Regions from separate parts of the Pseudoalteromonas sp. NCIMB 1079 genome, predicted to be linked through region 3. Evidence: predicted binding sites of a transcription regulator. Region 3 holds the regulator's gene; each other region holds the start of a gene.

Region 1 (7,487 bases), 2.3 Mb from region 3:
ACTAGCTTCTTATTTAGGTGTAAGTACTTAGTTACATATTGCGTGCCATGGCTAATAAATACGTAGTTACCGTTGTACTTGCTGTAACCGGCTTTAATTACTTTACCGTTACCAGATGCAACAACAGGTGTGCCAGTGCGTGCAGCAAAGTCGATACCACGGTGGGCTCTAACTTGCCCAGTAACAGGGTGTAAGCGGCGAGGATTAAAGCTCGAACTAATATATTTAAAGCTTACAGGCGCACGTAAAAATGCTTTTTTCATGCTACGCCCTTCAGGCGTATAAAAATTGCCGTCAGTATGGCGAATAGCTGCAAAGCGCTGACCTTGGTTTACAAATTCAGCTGCAATAATTTTACCAGTACCAATAAACTCGCCATCAACATAGTGAGACTCGTAAATTAAGCCAAAAACATCGCCTTTACGAATGTCGTTTGCAAAATCAACATCCCAACCAAATATGTCAGCAAAGTTCATTATTTGGCGTTCGCTTAAACCTGCTGCAATTGCTGAAGTCCAAAAATTGTTAGATATTTCTCCGCCAGCGGTTTTGGTTAGCGTTTCAATTTCTTTGCTATCAATAGCTGTATCGTAGTTACCTTCTTCGTTTAAGGTAACAAATAAAGTATCGGTTTTTGAAATCACATAGCGCAGTTGAGCTAAGGAGCCATCTTCAGCTGTCGCAAAACTAAGTATTTCACCTGGGTGAATTTTAGTCAGTTTGCGAGTCTCCGCATTAGTGTTAATTAGTTTATGAAGCGTTTGAGCCGAAAAACCAGCACGCTTAAAGATAATTGCTAAATTGTCGCCATTTTTAACTTTATGATCGACAAAGTCGTATTCTGGTAACTTTTCTGCTGCTTGCTCTGAATTTAGCTCAGTTAATTTTTCGTTGTTATCAACTTTAACTTGTAACTCATAGCGCTTACCAATTTCTAGTGCATTTGCACTATTGTCTTTGGATGCAGTGGCTTTTTCAGAAGGAAGAAAGGCTAAGCCAACAATAGCAGAAACCAAACCTAGAATAAGCAATTTGTGTTTTTTGGGGAGCGTGTGAACCACGTGAACCATAACGTGCCTTTTTCTGCTGTCAAGATAATAAATACATAATATTGCAGGATATACTTAATAATGTACGAATACTAGTGTTTTGTAGATTTAAACTGACCTTAAACTACGCTAAAATCGGGCTTAGAAAGCCTTTTTTAACGCTCTACCTAGCTAAGACTCAATTGATTTAGTTTAGTTGCATGAATCACTTAAAAAGTTGTTTTAATTAGGTAGAAATTTGTTATGTTAGCTACATCTATTTATTCGGTTTAAACCTTTATTAAACCGTGACTACGCAAGTAACTAGTCGCCCCTTCGTCGGCAGAATTTTGGAGTAATACACAGTGGATTTACAAACCGCTCTAGCAGAGATAAAACGCGGTGCAGAAGAAATATTAATTGAAGACGAACTAGTTGAAAAACTAAAGTCGGGCAAGAAGCTAAAAATAAAAGCAGGCTTTGATCCTACAGCGCCTGATTTACACTTAGGACACACTGTACTAATTAATAAAATGAAAACCTTTCAGGATTTAGGTCATGAGGTTATTTTCTTAATTGGTGACTTTACCGGCATGATTGGTGACCCAACGGGGAAAAACGTAACGCGTAAACCACTTACTCGTGAAGACGTACTAGCCAATGCCGAAACATATAAAGAACAAGTATTCAAAATTCTAGATCCTGCTAAAACCACTGTTGCATTTAACTCCACTTGGATGGAAAAGTTAGGCGCTGCAGGCATGATTAAACTTGCTGCAAACCAAACCGTAGCACGTATGCTTGAACGTGATGACTTTAAAAAGCGTTATGGAAGCGGCCAACCAATTGCAATTCATGAGTTTTTATATCCACTGGTACAAGGTTGGGATTCGGTTGCACTAGAGTCAGATGTTGAACTAGGTGGTACTGATCAGCGCTTTAACTTGTTAATGGGCCGTGAGCTACAAAAAGTAGAAGGTCAAAAGCCGCAAACAGTATTAATGATGCCATTACTTGAAGGTACTGACGGCGTTCAAAAAATGTCTAAGTCGCTTGGTAACTACATTGGTATTACTGATACACCTAACGATATGTTTGGCAAAATAATGTCAATTAGTGATGTGCTAATGTGGCGTTACTACGACTTATTAAGTGCGCTTTCTATTGAAGAAATTGCAGCTCAAAAAGAACGTGTTGAGCAAGGTACGAATCCGCGCGATATTAAAATTGAACTAGCTAAAGAGCTAATTGCTCGTTTTCATAGTGAAGCTGATGCACAAGGTGCACATGATGATTTTATTCAGCGTTTTCAGAAAAAAGCGTTACCAGATGAAATCCCAGAGCTAACAATCACTATCGCAGAAGATACTATTTTAATTGCTAACTTGCTTAAAGAAGCAAATTTAGTAGTAAGTACATCAGAAGCAATGCGTATGATTAAGCAAGGTGCAGTTAAACTTAACGGTGAAGATAAAATCACTGATACCAAACTTGAAATAGCAAAAGGCACAACGGCTATTTACCAAGTAGGTAAACGTAAGTTTGCAAACATCACTGTAGCTTAAGCACAGTTTAAAAACTAAAAAACCAGCCTCGGCTGGTTTTTTTTGTGCTCGTATTTTGAGCCCTTTAAATCAATTTTAATATTTCAATGCTGGCTATTACTAACAACCAAAATACACGGGCCTGATTTAACCTATTAATTATTACAGGTACATCCTCGGGTGTAGGTAGTCTATCAGTACCAATACGCATTTTATTAAAGCGAGTTCCAAAATAAACAGCTGGTCCGCCCAGCTGCACGCCAAGCGATGCAGAACATGTGCTTAAGAGCCAGCCTGTATTTGTTTGATAAAAATGCCTGCCATAATGCTTTATATAATGCATGCTTTGTTTGCTTGCTCGACTTGCTGCAATAGTTAAAGCGAGTAAGCGCATGGGAATATATTCAATAATAAACAAGAGTGTTTTAAGCGGTTTTAAAAAGTAACTATTTGGGGGGATATCACTACGCCAGGCTTGTTGTATTAAGGTAAGTAACCGATAGGCAAGGGCAGCAATAGGACCAAATGCTAAAAATATAAATATGACTACGAAATAGTATCGAGCGGTGCGCAGTATTAAGCTCTCAATTAATGCTTTGATAATACCAGCAGATGAAAGTCTATTAACTTCACGGGCAAGCAGTGGTTTTAGTAATTCGCGTGCTGTGGATTTTTGATTTTGTTTAGTTAGCTTTGCAATGCGAAGTGCTTTTTTATCAATGCTCTTACTTTCTAGGCATAAATATAAAATAAGGCCAGCGAGTAATTCAGGATAAAAAGCAAACTCGAGTAGTAACACTACAATAATGAGAATAACACTTAAAATAAGTGAGCTTGCGAGGATAGCTGCCAAATATTGATAGCTTTTAGGTTCTTTGCTTTTGTATATACGTTTGCCAATAGCACTAAAAACAGCATTTAACGCCGTATTAGGATGATACCAGCTAATAAGGGGAATAAAGCGCTCAGCAAGGAGCGCTAGTATAAAGGCAATAAAGTCCAAGTGATTTTGAACAATATTGCTAAGCATTTACAGAGATACTGCTGTAAGCTTTTCTAAAAGTGCAACAACCATTTTAGATGAGTTGATTGATGCTGTTTCTAGGTATTCTTCAAATGATTGTGGTGACTCTTTACCAGCAATATCAGACATTGAGCGAATTACAACAAATGGTGTGTTTAGCGTAAAACACGTTTGTGCAATTGAAGCGCCTTCCATTTCAACAGCAAGCATTGTAGGAAAATCACTACGTGCTTTATCAATGCGTATAGGGTCACACATAAATGTGTCACCAGTACAAATTAAGCCAACGAGTGTTTTAACATCACTGATTTGTTCGATAGTTTGCTGTGCTGCTTCAACTAATTTAGGGTGTGCTGCAAAGCCTGCCGGCATTTGTGGTACTTGGCCAATTTCGTAGCCAAAAGCAGTTACGTCTACATCGTGGTGACGTACTTCTGACGAAATTACTACATCGCCTACACTAAGAGAAGGATCGAATCCACCGGCTGAGCCTGTGTTAATTATGCAATCAGGTTTGAAGTTATCGATCAGTAAGGTAGTTGCAATAGTTGATGCGACTTTACCAATACCAGATTGAACAAGTGTCACCGTGTTACCAGCCAACTCGCCAGTATAAAAAGTGAAACCTGCTTTAGTTAAAATTTGTGGGTTTTGCATAGCTTCACGTAAAATTTTAACTTCTGGCTCCATTGCGCCAATAATACCAACATTCATAAAGTTTAATTCCTGAGTTTGAATCACTTGATTATACGTGAAGTTAGCAATAAAAAACAAAAAAGCGAGCTTGTTTATGAGCTCGCTTTAAATACTTTTTAGGAGAGTATTTAATTCGTTTTTTAAATTTCAGCTAACGCGGTGGTTTGCGCTTTAGCCTGAGAAGGTGAAAGTACCGCTGGCTTATGTGAGCGGTTACGAACAGGGCGCTGAGTTTGTGTTGCTGCAGGCTTACCAAGTTTAAACATAATTGCATCGCGTACTTCAGAAGGGCGGTAGCCCGATTTAACTTTCATACGAATATGTGGAATGCCCGCAGACTCTAGTGCACCGTTTACAAACCAGTCGCGTTGAGCTTTGTGGCCATCTTTGTTGGCATTGTTAACTAGGTCAACAGCAGCAATGATTGTTAGTTTTTCTTTATCGATTAATACAAAGTCGAGTTGCTTATTTTTAGCTTTAGCTAAAGCAGCACGTTTAGACTTTACTGAAAGGCCTTGCTTACAGTCAATAACGTCGATTAACTTAACGCGACTAACAATTTTATATTGATCGCCAACAGCACGCTCTAGAAGATTTAAAAAAGCGCCTTCAACCTGCGTAAAAACAGTTTGCTTGCGAGTAAAAGGATACGGGTTTCCGCCATCGTCATTAAATTTTGACGCAACAACAGAGGCCCCGACAACTAATACTAGGATTAATAATAAAGCGAATTCCATACGGTAACTCCATAACAACAAATTGACACTGCTCAAACAAAGCAATTTACGTGCCTAAAAAGTATGGGTTATAAAATAATTACCGGCTGGTTTACAAGCAATAGCTACACAGCGATTAAGCTTTGTAGCCTCCTTTAATACCTTTTACTGCAATAGCTACAGCATCGTGTGCATGCAGTGACTCATAGTGGTTTATTTGCAGCCAATAATCACTGTAATGGTTTGCCTCTAGCAATGCTTTAATTTTACGCGCTGCATCTTCACAAAACATAAGGTTTTGACCATTCAAACGGGCAAATTCTTGCTCATCTTCACGTTTTACTGCTGCTTGTACTGGTGTTTTAAGCTCAGCTTCAAGAGTGTTAATTAGCGTAACTACGTCAAATTCTTGAATGTTGCTATCAAGCTTTACTTTTACGTTGGCAATAGAGCGCTGCGAGTGGGGAGTCGCTACAATACCTTGTGTAGTGCCTAGCCATTCGTGCACATCTTTTTGGCTCAACGTTTCTTGGTTAAACTTTTCGTTAAACGCGTTTTGTATAAGCTGGCGCGCAAGTGCAGCAGAGCATGGGCACGTTGAAGAATAAGTAACATCTACGGTTAGCTCGTAGCTAATAACGTTATTTTCAATTGTACTGGTAAGTACAACTGGGTAGCTTTTCCAGCCCGCTTTGCCACTTAATAGTGACTTACGGCGTAGCGGTAATTCAAATTTAAATTCAATTTGTGCTTTATCGCTCAACCCTTCGTGGCTAGTTATAAAGGTATCGAGTGCCTGCGCTATTGTTTGCGGATTGACTTGCTGCTCGGTTGAAAGCAGGTCAAGTGCCAAAAATAGACGTGACATATGAATGCCTTTGGCATCTTCTTTATGTAAATTTACAAATGCACGAGCTTTGGCGTTTACTGTAACTGGAGATAAGTCTCGGGATTCAAAAATAAATGGCAGTTCTATTTCGCCCATGCCAACCCAGTCTAATTTACCTGTTTGTAAAGCGGGTGCAGTGTCTGCTATATCTGGCATATTGGTTTGCATGTGCGCTACTCGTATTTTGGGGATAATAAAGCGGGGCATTTTACACTAAATAATTTATTGCTGAAATGATGAGTTTAATAGATGAGCTAAATCAAACATGAAAAATTCTGTTTTTATCGCACAACGTGAGTAGTGGTAGGAGAAAAATGCTAAAATCTGGGAAAATGGTATGTTTATACATACGCATTGCCTTCTTTATATTAAGTACACAGCTAAGAGATAAAATTACGTATGACCGATTATTCTTTGAGCCCTTGGGCTCGGGTACTTTCCAGCTCAATAACGCGATTTGGTGAATTTAAAACCGCTGCTATTTGTTACACTTTATTTTTAACTGTATCTCTTATTTTATCGAGCATGTTTTATTATGTGGCGATAGGCGAATTACACCTGGTTGATATTTTAGCCGTTGTATTTTTTACGGCTGTGGTTTCTCCTTTAATTATAAGTGTGTTGCTTAATTCAATTCGACAACTAGATGCCTCATATGCTTATTTAGATAGCGCCACCAAACAAGAAAAGCTTTTAAATCAAACCCTAAAAGATAACATTAACCGTCTAAACATCGAAATTGATGAGCGTAAAATGGCATTTCATGCCAAGCACCGCGCTATCGAAGAACTACGACGAGAAATTGCTGAGCGTAAAAAAACACAACAAGAACTTGCTCAACAAAGCATGCTGCAGCGCTCAATAGTTGATTCATCTCCTGACTTATTTTATTACCGCGATAACAATGGCGTGTTTGCTGGTTGTAATAAAATGTTTGAAGAAGTAATGGGCAAATCAAGTAGCGAACTAATTGGCAAAACGGTTGAGCAAATATTTCCTAGTCACTTTTTATCTGAAGTTTTGAAAACCGATAAAGAAGTAGAGCAAAGCCATAAAGCACTGACCATTGATGTCGGTTATGAAGTAAATGGCGAAACGCGTTGGTTTGAGCTGCGTAAATTACCTTTTATAAATGATGAAGGTGATTACATTGGTCTACTGGGTTTTGGTCGTGATATCACAAGTCGTAAGGAGGCCGCTCAAGCGCTCGAAACGGCCTATAAAGACAAAGGTAAGTTTATTGCCACATTAAGCCATGAACTACGTACACCGCTCAATGGTATTGTTGGTTTAACACGAATGCTGCTTGATACTGACTTAAACAAACAGCAGCGTAGTTGGGGTAATACTATATTTTCGAGCGCTGAAACGCTCGGCAATATTTTTAACGATATTATTGATTTAGACAAAATAGATAGAGATCAGCTCGATATAGTGACTAACTCTATTAATGTGTCAGACTTTATAAATGACGTTGTTAACTTTGCGGGCTTAATCGCGGAGCAAAAAGAGCTAGAGTTTGATATTAAGCGCAATGGGGTGCTGGATATTTACGCACAGCTCGACCCAACTCGCTTACGCCAAGTTGTT
Region 2 (7,487 bases), 2.6 Mb from region 3:
TAGTTACTAAGTCGTTAGCGCCTTTTTGTTGCACTTCAACTTTTGATAAATCTTCACTTGCGCGAAGTAAAATTTTGCCTGCGTTGCGCGCAGCGCGAACCGCAATGTTTAACATTGGATGCATGGTATTACCTTTGGGTTGTAAAAGAACGTTTATATATTTCAGCCGGCGTATTTTAGCGACTTTTGACATAAAGTAAACAATAAACCCCAAATACTTATGTTTGTTTTTTATACAAGATTGAAAAGTGTCTATATTTTTAAAAAATAATAATGAGCAATTAATAAGTCATTATGTTCCTTTGTGTGTTAATTAAATTTAATTAATTTTAAATAACGCTTTACCTAAAGTTAGCTTGAGGTTTTATCGTGATCCTAACTTAATTGATAGGACAACATTATGTATTTAGAGCACGTAAACTTAGTCGCGAGTGATATAGATAGTATGCTTAAATTTTATCGCGCTGTATTTCCACATTGGTCGATTAGAAGTGAGGGCAGAGGCGATTGGCATGGAAAACCAAGACGCTGGGTACACTTTGGAGATGACACGCATTACATTGCGATAAGCGACCATGGTGAGGGTGAAAACAGAAACTTATCGGGCCATCAAATTGGTTTTGCACACTTTGCTTATGTAACTAATAATTTAAGCGCAGTAGTAATGCGCTTAAATAAAGTGGGTTTTACAGTAAGCAAGCAAGGTAGCGAGAATCCTTTCAGAAATAATGTCTACTTTATTGATCCCGCCGGGTTTGAGGTGGAATTTGTAGAGTATTTAAGTGACATACCAAGCGAGCGAAATAACGATTTATAATAAAATACCAAGCAGCACGCTAGAGCGCTGCTACTCAATTATAGTTAGCGGCTATTATTACCCGTGCCAAACTGGGTTTTTAGCTCATTTGCAAAGCTCATAAATTTTTCTTTAATTGTGCGCTTTATTTTTACTTCAACCGATCCCATAACTGCCTTTCCTTCAATATGAATAGTAGGACCTTGGCGTTTGTTAAGCGACACAGATTTATTTTCAAGACTACTTAAAATACAAAACATTTTAGACACTACATTTACATGCTCTGGTACGTAAATCTCATCGCTACCAAAAATACAGTTAACGTGAATAGTTACATTTTGATGCGCAAAAATGGCATCAGTAAAATCAAGTACCACCGATCCCATAAAGTTACTTAAATATATATTTTTTGGGACAACCCACTGACCGCTTCGTTCGTTAGAGCCTAAAATACTGCGTAATGTAAAGTCATCATCACTGTTCTGCTGTGCACTATAATGTGGTTTAAATTGCGATTGTTTTTCTGCTTTATATTGCTGATCGGTATTAAGTGTTAAGTCTTCTACTAAGGCTAAAAGAGCGTCGTTATTAGGTGCATCCATCGCGCTATCGAGTCGTCTCTCAAATGCATCAACAGAAATAACCCCATGACTGTAATTATAAATTAATTGATCAATCACTTGTTCGCGTACTTGCTCTATTGGGCGGTCTTCAACTTTTACAGACATGGGGCATTCCTTATTATATTTACTATTGATACTGCTCTTGATGTTTATATGCAAAGCACGCACCAAATGTAATCACCTTAATTATCAGTAGGTTAATTTATAATGATGTTTTTTATTTTGTTATATTAACGATAGATTAACCAAAAATGCAATTATCTAGCTATTTTCACTATTTGAGAAAGTTTTACCGAGTAGCCTGTAAATAGTTACACAACTATAGATAATGTCTCACTCAAAAATAAACTCAACCTATTGAAATTTAAGTATAAATAAAGTTGGCCCAAAGCTCGCATTAGTTAAAGTGTCTTTAATCAAAAGGAGAAAGATTATGAAAACATTTAACAAGTCTATTATCGCAGCTCTAGTTCTTGGTACTACGGCTATGGGTGCCCAAGCAAACAGCTGGGAAAACGAAAGTAAAGATGCTTGGATTGATGGTAAGGCAGAAACAGTTCTACTTATGAACACTAATCTAAACAACTTTGACATTAACACTGATGTAAAAAATGGCAAAGTAGTACTTACAGGTAAAGTTAATAGCGAGCTTGATAAAGAGCTAGCGGAAGAACTTGTACTTAGCCTAGATGGTGTATCTGATGTTGATAACAGCCTTACTGTTGTTAAAAGCATGGATACCAAAGATAAAAGCAATGACATGATGGACGATGATGATAACGACCTAACGGACGCTAAAATCACCACTGTAATCACAACTCGCTTCCTGTTTGACTCAGAAGTAGGTGGTACAGACATTGATGTTGATACCGACAACGGTATTGTAACTCTGAACGGTTCAGTAGAGTCTGAAGCTGAAAAACAACTAGCAGTTAAAATTGCTAAAAATGCTGAAGATGTTCGTGACGTAGTTGATAAACTAGCTATTGTTGCTGAATAATACAGTATAGTTAAGGCCCACTAACACTGGGCTTTACGCCTTTTTAATGCTTAATTTAAATGGAGTTTAGTCATGGATATTATTCGTATAATACTTTCGGTTTTATTACCGCCATTAGGTGTGTTTTTGCAAGTTGGCTTAGGTATGCACTTTTGGTTAAATATTTTATTAACACTGCTAGGTTATTTCCCAGGGTTAATACATGCAATCTACATTATTGCGAAAAAATAATGACAGATTATATATTGTGTAAGCCGACTACTGAGGCCTAATGATACAAGTGTCTCAGTACTGTTCGGCTCACAATATTAGTTTTTAAAGTAAATATTTTTTACCAAAATCTAATTTTTAATTTACTCAAACTAAGTGATTTATTTCTTGTAACTCACTCCCAAAATTCCCTCAGCCAAACCATTGTTTACTTCAATTAAGCTTTCTAACTAACTGCAGTGTTCTGATTCTGTATTGATGCCAGTTAGGAAATCTTTAACATTAGTTTGTTTATATATCTACAATACGCGATTAATTACTCTATTATTTAGTGACAATATCACCATCACTTCTAGTGTTATCATTACACCAAACTTTTACGCATATTGAGGTAGCTAATTGAATATTCGACTTATACTGTCAGGCGTTGTGTCATTCGTTTTTTATTTTAGCTGGGCCTACTGGGCAAACAGCTCGGCAGATATTGCTAAATCGGTCACGCTTCAAGCTGCATTAGTACAAGGTTTATATAGTGGATTTGTAACGCTGTTTTTTACTTTTATTTTAGAAAAGGTCGTCAACAAGTATAAGTCTAGTTATGTAACGCTTGCGTTTGTAACTCCAATTATTTGTATGTTTCATTCTAAAACACCACAAAACGTAGCAATACGACAAAGCTTCAATAATGCAATTAACTCTAGCGCATCGTATTTAGGTAACAAAAAAATAGCAGGCGTACTTTTTGCGCCTATTATTCCGATTACTGTCCAATCGAGCTTAGTAATTATGGTGAATGTAATTAATCAGACACCTAATTTGGCACTGACAGTAGCCCCCAGCATATTTTTTACAGCCTTGTATGCCTATACATATATGTTAGCTTTGCTTAAAAAGTAGAGGGTTAAATATAAAAGACTATATGGGATAGGTTTTGTTTATAATTTAATGCAGTGAATAGCACGGGAAATATCTTACATTTTATGTTTATGCCCACTTAAAAGGTTACTATTTAAGCAGTTAGCTTGTTGGTTGTTAAAATAAAGGCTTTTGGTAGTGACAAGCACCTAAAAAGTTTTTATACTGCAACCCGCTTTAGTCGCTCTGTGACTGAACGCCTCAAAAATTAACTGCCTAGCAGTTATATAAAGTTGGCCCCTTAGCTCAGTTGGTTAGAGCACACGACTCATAATCGTTAGGTCCCCAGTTCGAGTCTGGGAGGGGCCACCACTTTTACAAACTTTCCCAAGTAAATATCTATTAAAATTATTTAAAGCTGCATTAATTTCATATCGGGCAATTTATTATTCTTTATTTATCCCTAATAATAAGCGTAATCTAAATAAAGTTAAATCCATAGATTAAGCTAAGCCTTCTTAAATTTGAAAGAGTGCGAATGTACTATTAAATTCCAGCGTTAGATCAGATGCTTTGCTTTAATAAGTGACAGTGTTTAGCATTTAATTTCAGAATTAAAAAAGCCCCTATTGGGGCTTTTTACTTACTAGTGTTTACTTTTATTGCTCAAAACTACAAGAGTTAACTAATTTTTACGGTATATCTCATGCTCAATATCGTAAATATTTACGCTTAGACTGTCTGATGCTCTGCAATATGTTTTTAAACATGAAAGTAGCAGTTCGCTTAACATTTGTTTTTGCTCAATTGAGCGTCCTGCCAAAATATGTACCGCGATATGTATAAACCCTGATTTTCCTGCGCCAAGTTGATATTGCTGATAAGCAATAGCACGTGTTTTTATGGTTTCTAATTCAAACAAGTTACTTTCGAAAGCGGTTGTATGAATTTTTTCTACCAGTACTTGAGGTAAAACGGGGAGGTCTTCTGAGTGTTCAATAATAATGTGCGGCATTTAGGCGTTTCCTATTATGAGTTACTACATGAGCGAGAGGTAATTGTACCAAATACAAGAGGGGTCACTAAACCCTGAGCTATCTAAAATCTTTACTTTAAACTAATTTAGTCGTATTTATTTTTGATGTTAGTATAAAAACAAACAGGTGAACCTTCGCTTAGTAACTTATCTACTAAGTTACCTATATATTAATTAAGGATAAGTATGAAATTACCACAAAAATTTAAACGTTTAGCTTTACTTGCAGGTGCAATTGTTACGTTAAGTGCTTGCTCTGACGATGTTGCGTCGGTAAGCCTTGGGTTATTTACAACTAAAGATGTTGTGGTGAATTCGCAGCAAGATCCTATTGTTGAGGGCGTTACTTGTCATATTAGTCATATAGAGGCTAATTTGGACTTTTCTGATCCCTCTGATATGTCTATAGCGTGTCGTCAAACGGGGCCAATTACAGCGCAGCAGCTACAAAAAATAGACCGTAGCAAGTCGGGCGAAGTGATCTTTAAATCATCTAAAAGTATATTATTTAAATCACTAAAAGTGCGTCGTATTTACGATGCTGAAAATCGTACTTTATTGTACTTATCGTACTCAACTAAAGAGTCCAGTGGAAGCCACCACCATGCGCTATCAACAGTGCCGCTATACAATACTCAAGCGTGGGACTGGGCGCTTACACAAAAAGACTAAGTTAGCACCTACGTAAGCACCTAAACTAAAACCTAAAAGAGCACACTATGTTAGCTTTATTTAAATCAAAGCCATTATTAGAGCAGCAAGAACAGCAATGGCTTATTGATACATTTATTTGGGCTGTAGAAAACTTTGATGCTGAGTTTTTTACAAAGCACACTCAAATAATACTGCCAACGGCCACTTTTTTCCCTGATTCGGTATCGAGCATTGAAGAGATGGCAACCAATGTTTTTAACCGCGTTACTAATTACGCGGGTATGAACGCATGGCCTATCCAACTAGTTGCACCGCAGCAATTACAACCGCAAGTTTTTCCACACTTTGAATTTAGCAATGAAATACGTGGCGAAGGCAGCCATCTAATTGTGCCGCCAAGCCATACGATTAATATTTCTTTTAATCCTAACCAGATTAATCAGCCACAAGATTTAGTGGCAAGTTATGCAGGTACTCTAGCTACCATACTTATTCATCACGTTGGGGTGCTGCCGCCTGGTGGTAGGGAGTATTTACCACAAGCTGCCGATGCGCTTGCTTGTTTTTTAGGGTTTGGTGTGATGATGAGCAATACGGTGTATCAGTTTAAAGGCGGGTGTGGCTCTTGCTATAACCCATACGCTAACCGTGAAGCTAAGTTAAGTGAAACGCATACGGTATTTATGCATGCCCTAATTAGTTACTTTAAAAACGATAAAGTGTCTAAAAAGCATTTAAAGCCGCATTTACGTGGCCAGTTTAAAAAAGCACAAAAAGAAATTAAAGCATTGGTAAATAACTCGGCCAACCCGCTGTTATTAGCTTATTCGCCAAACTAGCAAGGATCTGCGTGGAATACTTAGATGAATTTTTACTGATTGTTATTGCTCATTTTTTTGCAGTAGCAAGCCCTGGGCCCGACTTTGCCGTAGTACTTAAGCAAAGTGTGCAACAAGGAAGGCGCAATGCATTGTGGACAAGCGCCGGTGTTGGCGCTGCTATTTTACTGCACGTTGCCTATTGCGTTTTAGGTGTTGCGCTTATTTTAACGCAATCGCCTAGTTTATTTATGGCGCTTAAGTACCTTGCTGGTGCATATTTAGCTTACTTAGGCGTACAAGCTCTTAGAGCTGCAAAACCGCCTGCAAGTAATGAAGGCGAGGCTGTAAAAGATGTTGAAAACAAAACCATTCAAGAGGAACCCGTTTGGGTGGCTTTTAGGCGCGGCTTTTTCACCAATGCATTAAACCCAAAAGCCACGTTATTTTTTATGTCGTTATTTACACTCGTGATTAGCCCAACAACACCTACTAACATACAGGTCGGCTACGGCGTGTACATGGCATTGGCTACTTGGGCGTGGTTTTCAATGCTTTCAATGATGCTTTCTCGAGATAATGTAAGAGGTTTTTTCCAACAACGCGGTTATTGGTTTGACCGTGGAATTGGCATTATTTTAATTGCACTTGCAGTACGTGTTGTTATTTAACTTATTCAAAAAGCGCAGGAGATAAAAATGCCGCTATATAATTTTTCGTTTGGTTCTAATATGTCATCTAATCGTTTGTTAGCGCGCTTGCCCAATGTAAAGCGTGTAGGAACCGCGGTACTTAAGGGCTACGAGCTTACTTTTGATATGCTATTTAAAGATGGCTCAGGTAAATGCAGTATTTGTCCAAGCGATAAAGAAGATGCATTGGTTTACGGCGTTATTTATGAGCTCAATGAAGAAGAAAAAGCTATTTTAGATGGTATTGAGGGCGTAGGTTATGACTGCGTAGATATAGCCCCAACGCTTTTAACGGGTGAGACTGTAGCCGCACATTGTTATATAGCTAATACCCATGACAGCAATGTACTCCCATATGATTGGTACATAAAACACGTTCATCGCGGTTCACTTGAAGCGGGCGTACCAAAAGAATACAGTGATGCCATATTAAATCGCGCACAAAAAAGCGACACCAATCAAGAGCGCGCAGCAATTGAATTTGCAGTTCATCAAAAATAATAAAATAGGATTGATATGAAATTAACCAAACTTGCCGCAATTGCACTATTAGCAGGCACTACGTTTAGCAGCTGGGCACAAGTTGATACCAACAAAATTGACGACGTAATTAAAGCGTCAATGGCACGTTTTGACGTACCCGGTATGGCAGTTGCCATTGTTGAAAACGATAAAGTAATATTTGCTAAAGGCTTTGGTGTAACTAATCTCGATACCAACAAAAAAGTAAACAAAGACACTTTATTTGGTATTGCTTCAAACACAAAAGCATTCACTACTGCGGCACTGGCAAAGTTGGTTGA
Region 3 (7,487 bases):
TGGCTAATGCGACGACTATTTACCATACAGAGATGAACTCTTTGCGTAATATAAAAAACAACTCAGAAGTTGTTCCTGTACCTAAAGGCGCACGCCAACGTAGATTACATAAAGCTATTTTACGCTACCACGATGCAGCTGGTTGGCCAATGATACGTGAAGCTCTACGTAAAATGGGTAAAGCTAATTTAATTGGTAAAGGGCCTAACTGTTTAGTGCCAGAAGAAGGGCGCGATGAAAAAGCAGGTAAAGATGGTAAAAAAAGTGGGCGTCCGGCACTAACGCGACATACTGGTTTTAGCCAATTTAAAAAGGCAAACACTAAGCCAAAAGTAGGCGGTAATAGTCAAAGTACACGTTAGTAATTTTATTTGCTAATAGATAAGGCTAATTGCGGTACGCGCTTTTTCATACGCAAATTAAGTAAGCCTTGCTCTTTATTATCTATATTATTGTAGGTGATAAAGAGTGAAGTTTTAGAGCCCCTCTCTTTAGATATCCAGTGCTAAGTTTAGCTTTTTTTTAAAGCATTGATGATAACCACAAACGCAATTTAAGTGACCATAACGGCTGAATGCCGGTGAGTCCTTGCGTCATTTTATTATCTTTTAAGATTATATAAGATGGCGTGACTTGTCCCTGCCAATCGGAAAATATCTCCCCGTGTTGATCGTTAACAGTACTGAAGCTGTAGCCTTGCTCATTTAAATAATCATGCAGCTCTTGAGCAGAGCCTGACTTTATCGCGATGCTCACAACAGGGTATTTATTCTCGTTTGCGAGTTCGTTTATGGCAGGGGAGGTAATACTACAAATAGGACACCAAGTTCCCCAAAAATACACAAGCGTGGGTTTATCTTGGCTCATTGCTGCTAAATCAATGTTTTGCCCTTTATAGTCGATTAATTGTAATTGAGGATTTGCTGGCATGACAGGTTGCCGCCACCAATTAACGGCGGTATAAATGACGAAAAATATAGAGCCATATACCAGTACACTTTTTAATATGGATACGCTTTTTTGTTTTAGCGTTTTTTTAGGTATGTCATTTTTATGTTTGGTATCCGTTGCCATAGCTACTGATTTACCCTAAGTATTTTTGCTGTAGTTTTTTACATTTAAAGCGTTTAATTTATATCAGCAACCATGTAGCAGTACCTAAAAAGGCGAATATACCAACAATATCAGTCACTGTGGTTAGCACCACACTCCCTGCAAGAGCAGGGTCTATATTCATTCTTTTAAGAATTATTGGAATACTTGCACCAGCAACACCTGCCACCACTAAGTTCATAAACATAGCGAAGGCGAGTACGCCACCAAGCATAAAGTCCCACTGCCATAGCGCAATAACACCCGCAATTAATAGTGACCACAAAATACCGTTTAGCGCGCCAATGGCCAGTTCTTTCATCATCAAGAAACGTTGGTTTGTTTGGTTTATATGACCTACTGCAATACCACGGATAACAAGCGTTAATGATTGGCTACCAGCAACACCACCCATAGAAGGGACAATACCGTTAAGCACAGCCAAAATAGGGAGCACATCTAAAGTGCCTTCAAAAAAGCTAGCTACAAAAGCAGCTGCAAGTGCGGTTAGTAAATTAACTCCTAGCCAAACTGAGCGTTTTTTAGAGCTTTTTAGTACAGGCGCGAATGTATCCTCTTCATCATCAAGACCGGCTAGGCTTAATAAGCTATGCTCGGCATCTTCTCGGATTACATCAACGATGTCATCGATAGTAACACGACCGAGGAGTTGGTCGTTATCGTCCACCACAGGGGCCGATATCCAATTATGGCGCTCAAATAATTGCGCTACTTCACTTTCATCCATTGAGATTGGGATAGACTCACAATCTTCATCCATTAAATCGCGCACAATTTTTTCTGGCGGATTAGTTAATAATGTACTCAGCGATAAAGCGCCTATAAAGCAGTTATGTTTATCAACAACATATAAATCATCTGTACCCTCTGGTAACTCACCACGCAGTCTAATATAACGAAGTACAACATCGAGTGTTACATCAGGGCGAATGGTCACCGTATCGGTGTTCATTAGCGCACCTGCTGAACGCTCTTGATATGACAGTGCTTGCGTGGCACGTTCACGGTCTTGAATGTCCATCGCGCTAACAACGTCTTTATAGACGGTATCTGGCAGGCTACGTAATACTTCACCTAAGTCATCGTGGCCCATGTCTTCAGTTGCGGCGGCAATGTGCTTAGGTTCCATTTGGGCAATAATGCCTAAACGAACATCTTCAGATAATTCTTCAAGAACATCACCCTGCACATCAGGATCGACCAATTGCCAAAGCAGTCGGCGAATTTTATGCGGTGATGATTCTAATAATAATGCGGTATCACAAGGAGCCGTTTTTGCGAGCATGCGCCTAACTTGAACAAATTGACCACTATTGAGTGACTTCGTCACCTGTTTTAGTTGCTGTAGTGGGTAATCTTGTTCAAAAGCTTCAGGCATTGGCGTCCTTTATAAATTGTTATATTACTTTATGGGGGGGAGGTGAGTTAACTGGCGTTACTAACCTATCTATTTTATATATCTGTTTTAATTGAAGCATTAGTAATGCGAATATTGTTTTTATAAAACAGGTTATTCTTGTTCATTAAAGCGTTGTGCTATTAATTCTCCAACAGCGTGTAAAGCTTGCTCAGAATCAGGGCCTTTACAAACAACTTTAACTTCTTTTCCTTGGCTACTTTCAAGTAACATTAGTGCAAGTACGCTATCGCCTGCTGCTTCTTTGTCATCTTGGAATAATGTGATTGTCGCATCAAATTGTACTGCTAATTGCGCAAGCACAGTAGCTGCTCTGGCGTGCAAGCCTAATTTGTTTTTTATTAAAAAGGTATCTTCACAATGCATAACTTACTCTACCTAAGCTGAACAGGTGATTATTCAGCTATATTATTTTTCTTGCTCGCGATGGCGAATTTTTACATTGGGATGTGTCATTGCAAAACTTTCACCGATAGTTTGCGCTAAATACACAGAGCGATGTTGCCCGCCTGTACACCCAATAGCAATGGTTAAATAACTGCGGTTATTTCGTTCTAAATGTGGTAACCACGTTTGTACAAATGTTTGAATTTGCCATGTGAATTTTTGCACTATGCTGTGATTAGCTAAATAGTCTTTAACCGGTTGATCTAACCCATTTAAAGGCTTCAACTCTGGTTCCCAGTGTGGATTTGGTAAAAAGCGTGCATCAAATACGTAGTCTGCTTCTTTTGGTATACCGTGTTTAAAACCAAATGATTCAAATGTGACAATCAGTTGCTTATCTTTTTTACCTAAAATCTTTTCACGAATAGATTCAGCGAGTTGATGAACACTTAAATCAGTCGTATCTATCATAAAGTCGGCGCGAGTGGTTAACACATCAAGTAATTCTTTTTCTTTTTTGATGGCTAAATCAAGGGGCAACGAGTCTATTGATAGTGGGTGTAATCTGCGTGTTTCAGAAAAGCGTTTGATCAATGTCTGATCGTCGCTATCTAAATAAAATAACGTAGGGTTTGCAAAGCCTGGTAAGTATTCAAGAATATCGTTAAATTCATCTTGTTCTTTAGGGATGTTGCGCACATCTATGCTAACAGCAATTTTATCGTAGCTATCAGACACACTGCGAACTAATGAAGGTAGTAGGTTTACTGGAATATTATCAACGCAATAATAACCTAAATCTTCTACAACGCGCAAAGCAACCGACTTTCCAGAACCAGAACGGCCGCTTATGATAATTAACTCCATTTAACACCCTTTATAAAACTATGATTGATCGACAATAACTTGGTAAAGCTCAGTATCAGATTTTGCACTGCGTAACTGTTTACAAAAATCTTTGTTGTTTAGTTTATCAGCAATGGTTGCTAGAGTCTTTAAGTGCTGCTGGTTATCGCCATCTGGTACGATGAGTGCGACAAAAATATCAACAGGGCGATTATCGATTGCATCAAAGTTTATTGGAGTTTCGCTAACGAGCACTAAAGCCAAAGGCTCTTCTGCACCGCTCATTCTTCCATGAGGAATAGCAATGCCACGCCCTATACCTGTACTACCTAATTTCTCTCTGCTCATTAAAGCATTAAGAATATCTTGTTGCGGTAAATACGGAAGTTTGTCGTGAGCAAGTTCGCTAATGAACTCTAAAATTCTTTTTTTGCTATTAAAAAGGACCGCAGCTTTGCTGCAGTCCTGGCATATAAGTGAACTTAATTTCATCATATTAGTGTCGAGCAAGCTTCTCTTTGTGTTTGATTACTTGGCGATCGAGCTTGTCGATCAACGAGTCAATAGCGGCATACATATCTTGATGTTCTGTAGAGGCAAATAGCTCAGCACCGCTTACGTGTATTGTGGCTTCTGCTTTTTGATTTAATTTTTCTACATCGAGAATGACATGAACATTATTTATATGATCAGAGTGTCTTTCAAGCTTCGCAAATTTAGTATTAATATAGTCTCTTAGTGAATCGGTTAATTCTACGTGACGACCAGTTAAGTTTAGTTGCATAAGCATTACCCTCTTAGTTTAGCGTCTTAAATCAGACTTTTACGCTGATTTGACGGTGGAATAGCAAGAGATTCGCGGTATTTTGCGATTGTACGTCTTGCTACTTTAATTCCTTGCTCAGCCAATATATCCGCTATTTTGCTATCACTCAATGGTTTTGCTGAGTTTTCTGCTGCGATTAATTTTCGGATAAGCGCACGTATTGCTGTAGATGAACATTCACCACCGTTTTCAGTACTTACATGGCTTGAGAAAAAGTATTTAAGCTCAAATATACCACGGGGTGTATGCATGTACTTTTGAGTAGTTACGCGCGAAATTGTCGATTCGTGCATTTCTACCATTTCAGCGACATCATTTAAAACCATTGGTTTCATGGCTTCAGGGCCATGTTCAAAAAAGCCTTGTTGTTGCTTAACAATACAATTAGTAACTTTTAATAGCGTGTCGTTTCTACTTTCTAAGCTTTTAATAAACCATTTAGCTTCTTGTAAATGTGAGCGAATAAACTGGCTGTCGCCACTTGATTTTACAGTGCGAGACATTGCCGCGTATTGGCTATTAACACGAATTTTAGGCATGCTATCTGGGTTTAATTCGACAACCCAGCGGCCTTTAATTTTTTTAACTGACACATCAGGAATAACATACTCAGATTCTTCCCTTACTATAGTATCTGCAGGTTTTGGGTTGAGAGTATGTATTAGTGTCATTACTTCTTTAAGCTCTTCTTCTTTGAGCTTAGTTTTTTTCATTAATGTACGATAGTCGCGAGCTGCTAATAGATCAATATGCTCGGTTAAAATCATTTTCGTTTCATTAATGTAAGGTGTTTCTTTATCAAATTGATTAAGCTGAATACACAAACACTCTTGTAAACTACGTGCAGCAATACCAACAGGATCAAACAGTTGGATGCGTTTTAATACCGCTTCAATTTCATCAAGTTCGACTTCGTTATCATCTTCGTTTTCTTGATTAAAGCTTTCTAAAATTTCTTCGCAGCTTAGTGTTAAAATACCTGAATCATCGACGGCTTCTACAATCGCAATAGCGATGGCTTCATCGGTAGGGCTAAATGGCGTTAGTTGTAATTGCCACATTAAATACTCATGGAGCGTTTCAGTAGAGGCGCCTTGGTATATAGATTCATCTTCAGGCATTGGACCTGATGAGGCTGCAGGAGCGGCACTCATGTACTCATCCCAACTAACATCCATAGCCATGTCGTCACTTAGCGTGTCTTTTGCAAGTGCTTCACCAGTATCTTGTTCGTATTCGCTCGGAGCATCATCAGCAGATGCGCTAACAGTTATGTCATCGGTATCAGCTTTTTGCTCGTTTTTACCAGCAGCGTCTTCGGAATAGTCTGCCTCTTCAACCTCTAATAGTGGATTACTGTCGAGAGCTTCTTGTATTTCTTGCTGGAGATCCAATGTACTGAGTTGCAACAAACGAATAGCTTGTTGCAACTGTGGAGTCATTGTAAGTTGCTGGCCCATGCGCAGCTGTAGTGATTGCCTCATGTATCTCTAACAATCCTTTTATGTTGTTATAATTAATACTAGCAGATGCTTAAAGACATGGCGTAAATGTTACAGCCTAAATTGCTCGCCTAAGTAAACATCGCGTACTGTTTTATCATTTAATACGTGTTCTGGAGTACCTGATGCAATCAGCTCCCCATGAGAAACAATGTAGGCTTTTTCACAAACATCAAGGGTCTCTCTTACGTTATGGTCGGTAATTAATACTCCAATCCCACGATTTTTAAGATGTTCTATTATTTTCTTTATATCTAATACCGAAATAGGGTCAACACCAGCAAACGGTTCATCCAGTAATATAAATTTAGGATCTGCTGCCAGCGCTCGTGCTATTTCTACACGACGACGTTCTCCACCCGATAATGCCATACCTTGGCTATCACGAATGTGTTGTATGCTAAATTCATCTAATAAGTTATTGAGCGTGTCTTCTCTGGCTTGTTTATTTAGTTCTTTGCGCGTTTCTAAAATGGCCATTAAGTTTTGATAAACAGTCAGCTTTCTAAAAATCGATGACTCTTGTGGTAAGTAGCCTATGCCTAATCTAGCACGACTATGCATAGGTAAAAGAGTAATATCGTTATCATCAATAGATATTTTACCTTTGTCGCTAGGAACAAGCCCTACAATCATATAAAAAGTCGTTGTTTTACCAGCACCGTTAGGGCCAAGTAAGCCAACTATACTGCCAGCTTGTACTTCAAGGCCGACGTTTTTTACAACTTCACGACCTTTATAGCTTTTTGCTAATAGTTCTGCTTTTAATGTGCTCATGGTTGACCTTTATCGCCTTTTTTACTTTTTTTAGTTTCGATCGGTACTAAAATTGTGTGAACGCGGTCAGTTGAGTTTTCATCTTTTTCGGCACTGATGAGCTGCTGCTCTATGTCGTAGGTAATGCTTTTAGCATTTATTTTTTGTCCGGCTTGCGATACTTGTGCATTACCAACAAGCGTTAAAAAACGCTTAGATACATCATAACGTACTTCGTCAGCACTGGCGCTCATAGTTGTGCCGTCTGATTGCTTTTCTTCAAAGTGCGCAGGGCTACCTGTGGCAATTAATAATTGTTTATTATCACCAAGTTCATCACGTTTGTGTACTTCGAGGCGATCGGCTGTAATGCGGCGATTACCGTGAATAATCTCAACGTTTTTCTCAAAAATACCCACATTAGCTTTCAATTGACCTTCTTGCTTGTCGGCACTTATTGAAATTTGATTGGCAGCAGGTTGCGTGTTTTGCTCTGCAGCACTACTATTAAACGCTAGTATAAGTGTAGGAATTATAAGTGATTTTAATATTTTATTGGTCATAGTATATGGTTCGCGTATGGTTAATTAGTTTTATCACTTCGGTTTTTAAGTCGGCTTCTAGGCCTTTACCGGTGATT
Region 4 (7,487 bases), 350 kb from region 3:
GCGATGATAGAAAAAGTAGGTGCTGACGACTTTATCGCCAAATTTAACCCTGATGAGTTAGCAACTGCGGTTAAAAAATGGGTTAATAGTGACCAATAAAAATAGGTGTTATTGATTTGAATAATAAAGATTTGCAGCAAAGTGAATACGACCAGTTTCGTTCGTTTTTAGAGCAGCAATGCGGTATTGTTTTAGGTGAAAATAAGCAATACTTAGTTAAAAGTCGACTTGCTCCACTCATGGCTCGATTTAATGTGGAATCTTTATCACAATTAGTAAGTAAAACACTTGGCCTTCATGAGCGGCAATTAAGAGCCGCTGTTGTTGATGCAATGACCACAAACGAAACGTTATGGTTTAGAGATCAATACCCATTTGAATTACTTCAAAATAAATTATTTCCTGAATTTAAAGAGTTAAGAAGACCATTAAAAATTTGGTCTGCTGCCAGCTCCTCAGGGCAAGAACCCTACTCGATAGCTATGTCGGTTGCCGAGTTTCAAGCTAAGCAACCTGGCGTGCTTCGTATGGGCGCGCAAATTATTGGTACAGATATATCTAATACCATGCTCGATATGTGTAAAAATGCAGAGTACGACGCGCTTGCACTTGCCAGAGGCTTATCGGCAGAACGCCGTAAAAAGTTTTTTAAAGATAGCGGCAACGGTATGGCACAAGTAAACGATACAATAAAAAAACAAGTTAGTTTTAGGCATTTAAATTTGCTTGATTCGTACGCGTTAATGGGCAAGTTTGATATTATTTTTTGCCGTAATGTACTTATTTACTTTGCACCTGAAATAAAAGCTAAAATTATTAATCAGTTTGCACAAGCGTTAAATCCAAAAGGGTACTTGTTTTTAGGTGCATCAGAGTCTTTGACTGGCTTAAGTACTGAGTTTGATATGGTTAGGTGCAACCCGGGTATAATTTACCAAAAGAAATAATTAAGTTAACTCCCTTCCCTAAAACGACGCACTCAGCGTCGTTTTTCTATTTAGATACATGACCTTATAAAAATGTAGCATGCCCTAACATTAATGGCTTATTTTTTGCTTTATTAATGGGTAAGTCAATTTTTTGGAGAAGGTTATGGCTATCAGTTTTGATAAAGCATTAGGTGTGCATCCGCAAGCCATGTTGATCCGTTCACAGCGAGCAGAATTAATTGCGACTAATATAGCTAACGCTGATACGCCTGGCTATAAAGCAAAAGATATAGACTTTGCCTCTGCTTTAAAAGCGGCAAGGTCAACCCAGCAAAGCGGCAATACTATGGTAAGAACTAATGATAAACACATTGGTGGAGGTACTCATAGTATGGGCAGTTCAGAATCATTTCGTATGCCAAATCAATCAGATACGGGTGATGGTAACTCGGTTGATATACAAGTGGAACGAAACTTGTATACACAGAATGCTATGGAGTATCAGGCCAGCTTGCAATTTTTAAGCGGCAAATTTAAAGGCCTGAATAAAGCTCTCGGTAGTCAAGGATAAAAATTATGAGTTTATATAATGTTTTCGATATTGCAGGTTCGGGTATGAGCGCACAAAACGTTCGCTTAAATACTACAGCTAGTAATATTTCTAATGCTAATACCATTAGTTCATCTCAAGACAAAACGTACCGAGCGCGCCAACCTGTATTTGCTGCTGAGCTAACAAAAGCTTCAGCATCAGCAAGTAATCAACAGGGCTCCGCAGTTGGTGTTAAAGTTTTGGGCATTGTTGAAAGCGATGCACCATTACAAATTGAATATAACCCAAATCATCCAAGTGCGGATGAAAATGGCTATATCTATAAACCCAACGTTAATGTTGTAGAGGAGATGGCAAATATGATTTCTGCCTCTCGTTCTTACCAGACAAACGTGCAAGTTGCTGATGCAGCAAAGCAAATGCTAAGTAAAACACTGTTGCTAGGGCAGCGGTAACCGAGGGTAGGTTATGAGTAACGATATTAGTACATCTTCATCCTATTTAGACTCTTTGCGTTGGCAAGAATCGCAAGTAGCGACCAGCGATGGTGAAAGCGATGCGTTAACGCAAGAAGACTTTTTTTCTTTGTTAACTCAGCAATTATCGTATCAAGATCCCAGTAATCCTGCGGATAATGATCAAATGATTGCTCAAATGACTAGCTTTACGATGGCGCAGGGTATTAGCGATTTGAATTCAAATTTTGATACGTTGGCTACTTCGATGACATCAAACTCAGCCCTGCAAGCTTCAACGCTTGTTGGCAAGCAGGCTTTACTAGAGTCAAATACTGTTGATTTAAATGAATCAGGTGATGCTAAAGGGTCTATCGTTGCTGAAAGTGCAGTTGAAAGTTTAACACTTAGTGTAACTGATGCTTCAGGACAGCTAGTGAGAACAATTGATATGGGTTCTCAGCCTGCGGGCGCTGTTCGCTTCGCCTGGGATGGCAATAATGAAAGCGGTGAGCGTTTACCTGAAGGGGAATACACGTTATCGGCACAAGGTAGTACAAATGGTCAGTTTTCTAGCTTGCCTATTGCAACTTTCAAAAATATTGAAAGTGTAAACATTAACGGATCAAGCGGCATCATTGTTAACACTAAAGAAGGTGCGGTTAGATTAACCGACATTGCAGAGATCGCGTAATAAATTTAATATTTCTTGCCTGCCAGCAGGCCACAGACTAACAGGTTAGAGGTGAATTATGAGCTTCAATATTGCATTAACCGGCCTAGCTGCCGCACAAAAAGATTTAGACGTAACTGCAAATAATATTGCAAACGTAAATACAACAGGTTTTAAAGAGTCACGCGCTGAGTTTGCTGATGTGTACGCTTCATCAGTATTTAGCTCTGGTAAAACTAAAAATGGTGACGGTGTACAAGCGACAATGGTTGCACAACAGTTTCACCAAGGGTCATTACAATTCACTAATAATTCGCTTGATTTAGCGATTACTGGTGAAGGTTACTTCGCGATGACAGATGACTTATCTTCGCAAGACTTAACATACACACGAGCAGGTGCATTTAAATTAAACCAAGATAATTTCATAGTTGATGCTAAAGGTAATTTTTTACAAGGTTTCCCTGTTGACGAAGCAACAGGTAATACAACATCAGTAAGCCTAAGCACTTCATCAGCTTTGCAAATTCCTGATTCATCAGGCTCTCCGCGTGCAACAACAAGTGTGTATAGCTCATTCAATTTAGATTCGCGAGTTGAGTCACCAACGCTTCCATTTAATCCAGATGAAAGTGCTACTTATAATTCATCAACATCAACTACAGTTTATGACTCATTAGGTGAGCCACATGTTTTACAGTTATTTTTTGTAAAACGTGATGATACCGCAACTGCGACTGACGCAAATAAATGGGATGTTTATACTACCCTTGATGGTGATAGTTTTGGAGAGGATGGCGTGCTTCAAGATGGGAGTACGCCTTATGTACCTTTAACAACCCTAGGCTTTGACTCGAGTGGCGTACCGTCAACAACAGGTGATCCAGCTGAAGATAATGTAGCGAATACTTTTAAACCTATTTCGATAATTGGAGGTGATGCAGCCTCCGGTACAGCAGGCCTTTCTGATTTATTAACGAATGGTGCAAGCTTTCCTGCAGATATCGAAGTTAATTGGCGTGATGAAACTGGTACAGCAAATAAAGTGCCTACTCAATATGCTAGTAATTTTGAGGTAAAAGCGCTTGAGCAAGATGGAGCAACGGTTGGCCGTTTAGCCGGCATTGATATTGGTACTGATGGTAAAATTGTAGCGTCATACAGTAATGGTGATACATCATTTTTAGGCCAGGTAGCTATGGTGCGCTTCTCAAACTCGCAAGGTTTACAGCAAGTCGGCGATACTGCGTGGAAAAAAAGCTTAACATCGGGTGAGCCTATTGCAGGTGAGCCAGGATCGGGTACTTTAGGATCAATAAATTCATCTGCACTTGAGCAATCAAACACCAATTTAACTACTGAACTAGTAGACTTAATTACTGCACAGCGTAATTACCAAGCAAACTCACGTGCGCTTGAAGTTAACTCAACAATTCAGCAGAGTATTTTGCAGATTCGATAAGTTACACTCAATTGAATATATTAGGCTGCATTTTTGCAGCCTTTTTTATAAGCCCTCTTTGCAAGCTCTTCTAAATACCTCTCAATGTTGCGTCAAATTTAATCTGGCATCTATTTTGCATTTGTAAGTTCATAGTTTTTTATGTGAGTCGATACTATGGACAAAATGGTCTACATTGCGGCCTCTGGCGCTAAGCAAAGCCTGCAGGGGCTTGCGCTTAAAGCCAATAATTTGGCGAATGCAAATACAACAGGATTTAAAGCCGACTTTGCCCAGGCGCGTTCTATGCAAGCGTTTGGCGAAGGTTTGCCTACACGTGTATTTGCAATGCAAGAGCGTCCGGGTTCTAACATGGTATCGGGTGGCATTGTTCAAACCGGGCGCGATTTAGATATTGCAATGAGCGATAACGCGTGGCTTGCCGTGCAAGATGCCTCTGGTAACGAAGCTTATACCAAAGTAGGTACGCTCAATATTACTGCGCAAGGCATGTTAGTAACGAGCGGTGGTCGTCAAGTAATTGGCGAAGGCGGTCCTGTTATTTTACCCGTCCCAGTCGAAAAAATAGGGTTTAGCCAAGATGGCGCTATTCAAGTTCGCCCGCAAGGCGCTCCCGCTAATTTTTTAGAAGAAATCGACACGCTTAGAGTGGTAGAAGCAAACAGCTCACAGCTCGAAAAAGGTAACGACGGTTTATTTAGACCAAAAGCCAATGTAACAGTAGATACCTCTGCCAATGTAAAAGTTTTAAGTGGTTCGCTTGAAATGTCGAATGTGAATCCGGTTCACGAAATGGTCGACATGATAAGCCACCAGCGCCAATTTGAATTACAAGTGAAATTAATGAAAACAGCTGAAGAAATTGACGAGCGTCAAGATCAGTTATTACGCATAGTTTAACTTTAAAGTGAGGACACGATTATGAATCCAGCATTGTGGATCAGTAAAACGGGGCTAGACGCTCAACAAACCGATATATCGGTTATTTCAAATAACTTAGCGAATGCGAGTACTGTAGGTTACAAAAAAAGCCGCGCTATATTTGAAGATTTACTTTATCAAAATATTAATCAACCAGGTGGTCGTTCATCGCAAGATACCGAAATGCCGTCGGGCTTAATGTTAGGTGCGGGTGCTAAAGTTGTAGCTAACCAAAAAGAGTTTACGCAAGGCAACATGTTAACCACTGAAAACTCACTAGATTGGATGATTTCTGGCGAAGGTTTCTTTGAAGTACTGCAACCAGATGGCAATATTGCTTACTCGCGCAACGGCCAGTTTACTACCGATGGCGATGGACGAATTGTAACATCGGGCGCAGGTTATGTGATTCAGCCAGAAATGAATGTACCAGACGACGCGCAATCAATTACGGTGTCGCAAGACGGTGAAGTATCTGTACGTGTTGCAGGCCAAGCGGATAACGTAGTCATTGGTCAGCTGACTATTAGTGACTTTATTAATCCATCGGGCCTTGAGCCAATTGGTCAAAACCTTTATACCGAAACCGCTGTAAGTGGTGCGCCGGTGCAAGGTAATCCGGGTGTTGAAGGATTAGGTAGCATTATTCAAGGTTCACTCGAAACATCAAACGTAAATGTAACTGAAGAGCTGGTAAATCTAATAGAAACTCAACGTATTTACGAAATGAACTCAAAAGTAATTTCGGCCGTTGACGAAATGATGAGTTATATCAATCAACAGCTTTAATAAAGTAGGGGGAATTATGCGTAATATTATTTTATTTGCAGCGGGCACATTATTTTTAAGTGGCTGTATGTCTACGCAAAATAGTGAGGTAGTGCAGGACGACCCTTACTACGCACCTATGTACCCCGAGCCTATTTTAGAGCCGCTGGTAGCCACAGGTTCATTGTTTAATACTCATACATCAAACGACTTATATTCTGATAAAAAAGCGCTACGTACTGGCGATATAATTACGGTTAAATTGCAAGAGTCTACTCAAGCAACAAAGGCGGCTAAAACAGAAACAGACAAAGAAACTGACGCAAGCTTAGACCCAGTGATTGGATTAGGTGGTCTACCTGTAAATATAGGTGGCGATAGTATTCAGTTTGGTATTGGTAGCGATTCGTCGTTTACGGGCGATTCAAAATCAAACCAATCAAACAGCTTAGTGGGCGATATTTCGGTTAATGTAATGCGCGTTTTACCTAATGGTAACTTAGTTATTCGCGGTGAAAAATGGCTAACGCTTAATACCGGCGAAGAGTTTATTCGTCTAGAAGGGCTAGTACGCCCTCAAGACGTAAGCGCCGATAATACGGTTGAATCAAACCGTATTGCTAATGCACGTATTCAATACTCAGGTAAAGGGCAAACGCAAGAAGCGCAAAGTCCTGGTTGGCTTACACGTTTCTTTAGCAGTTCGCTGTTTCCATTTTAGAGGGTAACAACATGAATAGCCTTAAAGCTTTATGTTTAGTTGTGTTATTAGGTTGGCAGTTTACTGCCAGTGCTGAGCGCATAAAAGATGTGTCTATGGTTGAGGGCGTACGCTCTAACCAATTAGTCGGTTATGGCTTAGTGGTTGGTTTACCGGGCACTGGCGAGCAAAACTCATACACACAACAAAGTTTTAGAGGCATGTTGAACAGCTTTGGTATTACGCTACCTTCAACTCAAAGTCCTAAAATTAAAAATGTTGCCGCTGTTGCGGTGCATGCAGAACTACCTGCATTTAGAAAGCCCGGGCAAGCAATCGATATTACGGTTTCTTCTATAGGTAGTGCAGGCAGCTTACGTGGTGGTACTTTACTACAAACTTTTTTAAAGGGTGTAGACGGTAACGTGTATGCAATTGCACAAGGCAGTTTAATTGTCGGTGGCTTAGGCGCACAAGGTCTTGATGGCAGTAAGGTTGTAATTAATACCCCTACCGTTGGTCGTATACCTAATGGTGCAACAGTCGAACGTGCAGTAGAAAGCCCATTTATGCAAGGTGATTACATTACCTTCAACTTAAACCGCCCAGACTTTACAACGGCAAAACGCCTAGAAAAAACAATTAATGACTTAGTTGGCCCAAATAGCGCACAAGCAATTGATTCAGTTTCCATTCGTGTTATAGCACCACGCGATGCATCCCAGCGTGTATCGTACTTATCAACACTCGAGAACTTAGAATTTAAGCCAGCTGACATGGCTGCTAAAATTATCGTTAACTCGCGCACCGGTACCATTGTGATTGGCAAGAACGTTAAGCTTCAGCCAGCGGCTATTACGCACGGTGGCTTAACCGTAACTATTGCAGAACAACAAAATGTGTCGCAACCAAATCCGCTAGCAAACGGTGACACCGTTGTTACCCAGCAAAGTATTATTGATGTAAACCAAGATGACTCGCGCGCCTTTGTATTTAACCCAGGTGTAAGCCTTGACGATTTAGTTC

What was found. The regulator sigma-54, encoded in region 3, starts transcription at its own class of promoters, with help from an activator protein. The targets are predictions, from matches to a motif close to GTTGGCACGNNNNTNGNNT.
Region 1: the regulator sigma-54 is predicted to act here: its motif matches at 5,069-5,087, upstream of ABX891_RS04810 (DUF2726 domain-containing protein).
Region 2: the regulator sigma-54 is predicted to act here: its motif matches at 1,799-1,817, upstream of ABX891_RS03445 (BON domain-containing protein).
Region 4: the regulator sigma-54 is predicted to act here: its motif matches at 4,175-4,193, upstream of ABX891_RS13770 (flagellar basal body rod protein FlgF).

Annotation. Positions count from the first base shown of each region.
Region 1 is NZ_JBEWZA010000001.1:1,024,505-1,031,991, forward strand. Features, by position in the region: gene ABX891_RS04790 (peptidoglycan DD-metalloendopeptidase family protein) at 1-1,070, opposite strand, end outside; gene tyrS (tyrosine--tRNA ligase) at 1,394-2,593, shown strand; gene ABX891_RS04800 (cobalamin biosynthesis protein CobD/CbiB) at 2,658-3,602, opposite strand; gene mtnN (5'-methylthioadenosine/S-adenosylhomocysteine nucleosidase) at 3,603-4,310, opposite strand; gene ABX891_RS04810 (DUF2726 domain-containing protein) at 4,433-5,029, opposite strand; gene folE2 (GTP cyclohydrolase FolE2) at 5,145-6,065, opposite strand; gene arcB (aerobic respiration two-component sensor histidine kinase ArcB) at 6,297-7,487, shown strand, end outside.
Region 2 is NZ_JBEWZA010000001.1:739,403-746,889, forward strand. Features, by position in the region: gene suhB (inositol-1-monophosphatase) at 1-124, opposite strand, end outside; gene ABX891_RS03435 (VOC family protein) at 401-817, shown strand; gene ABX891_RS03440 (LiaF domain-containing protein) at 862-1,524, opposite strand; gene ABX891_RS03445 (BON domain-containing protein) at 1,853-2,419, shown strand; gene ABX891_RS03450 (YqaE/Pmp3 family membrane protein) at 2,492-2,650, shown strand; gene ABX891_RS03455 (hypothetical protein) at 3,029-3,526, shown strand; tRNA gene ABX891_RS03460 (tRNA-Ile) at 3,780-3,856, shown strand; gene ABX891_RS03465 (5-carboxymethyl-2-hydroxymuconate Delta-isomerase) at 4,170-4,499, opposite strand; gene ABX891_RS03470 (CreA family protein) at 4,707-5,192, shown strand; gene ABX891_RS03475 (hypothetical protein) at 5,240-6,013, shown strand; gene ABX891_RS03480 (LysE family translocator) at 6,025-6,663, shown strand; gene ABX891_RS03485 (gamma-glutamylcyclotransferase family protein) at 6,691-7,185, shown strand; gene ABX891_RS03490 (serine hydrolase) at 7,201-7,487, shown strand, end outside.
Region 3 is NZ_JBEWZA010000001.1:3,314,281-3,321,767, reverse strand. Features, by position in the region: gene ABX891_RS15490 (YgiQ family radical SAM protein) at 1-362, shown strand, start outside; gene ABX891_RS15485 (protein disulfide oxidoreductase) at 523-1,074, opposite strand; gene mgtE (magnesium transporter) at 1,133-2,491, opposite strand; gene ABX891_RS15475 (HPr family phosphocarrier protein) at 2,624-2,896, opposite strand; gene rapZ (RNase adapter RapZ) at 2,939-3,784, opposite strand; gene ptsN (PTS IIA-like nitrogen regulatory protein PtsN) at 3,803-4,255, opposite strand; gene hpf (ribosome hibernation promoting factor) at 4,260-4,547, opposite strand; gene ABX891_RS15455 (RNA polymerase factor sigma-54) at 4,574-6,073, opposite strand; gene lptB (LPS export ABC transporter ATP-binding protein) at 6,143-6,868, opposite strand; gene lptA (lipopolysaccharide transport periplasmic protein LptA) at 6,865-7,410, opposite strand; gene lptC (LPS export ABC transporter periplasmic protein LptC) at 7,400-7,487, opposite strand, start outside.
Region 4 is NZ_JBEWZA010000001.1:2,968,339-2,975,825, reverse strand. Features, by position in the region: gene ABX891_RS13800 (chemotaxis protein CheV) at 1-99, shown strand, start outside; gene ABX891_RS13795 (CheR family methyltransferase) at 117-947, shown strand; gene flgB (flagellar basal body rod protein FlgB) at 1,093-1,500, shown strand; gene flgC (flagellar basal body rod protein FlgC) at 1,506-1,937, shown strand; gene ABX891_RS13780 (flagellar hook assembly protein FlgD) at 1,951-2,631, shown strand; gene flgE (flagellar hook protein FlgE) at 2,690-4,072, shown strand; gene ABX891_RS13770 (flagellar basal body rod protein FlgF) at 4,229-4,972, shown strand; gene flgG (flagellar basal-body rod protein FlgG) at 4,994-5,782, shown strand; gene flgH (flagellar basal body L-ring protein FlgH) at 5,799-6,482, shown strand; gene ABX891_RS13755 (flagellar basal body P-ring protein FlgI) at 6,494-7,487, shown strand, end outside.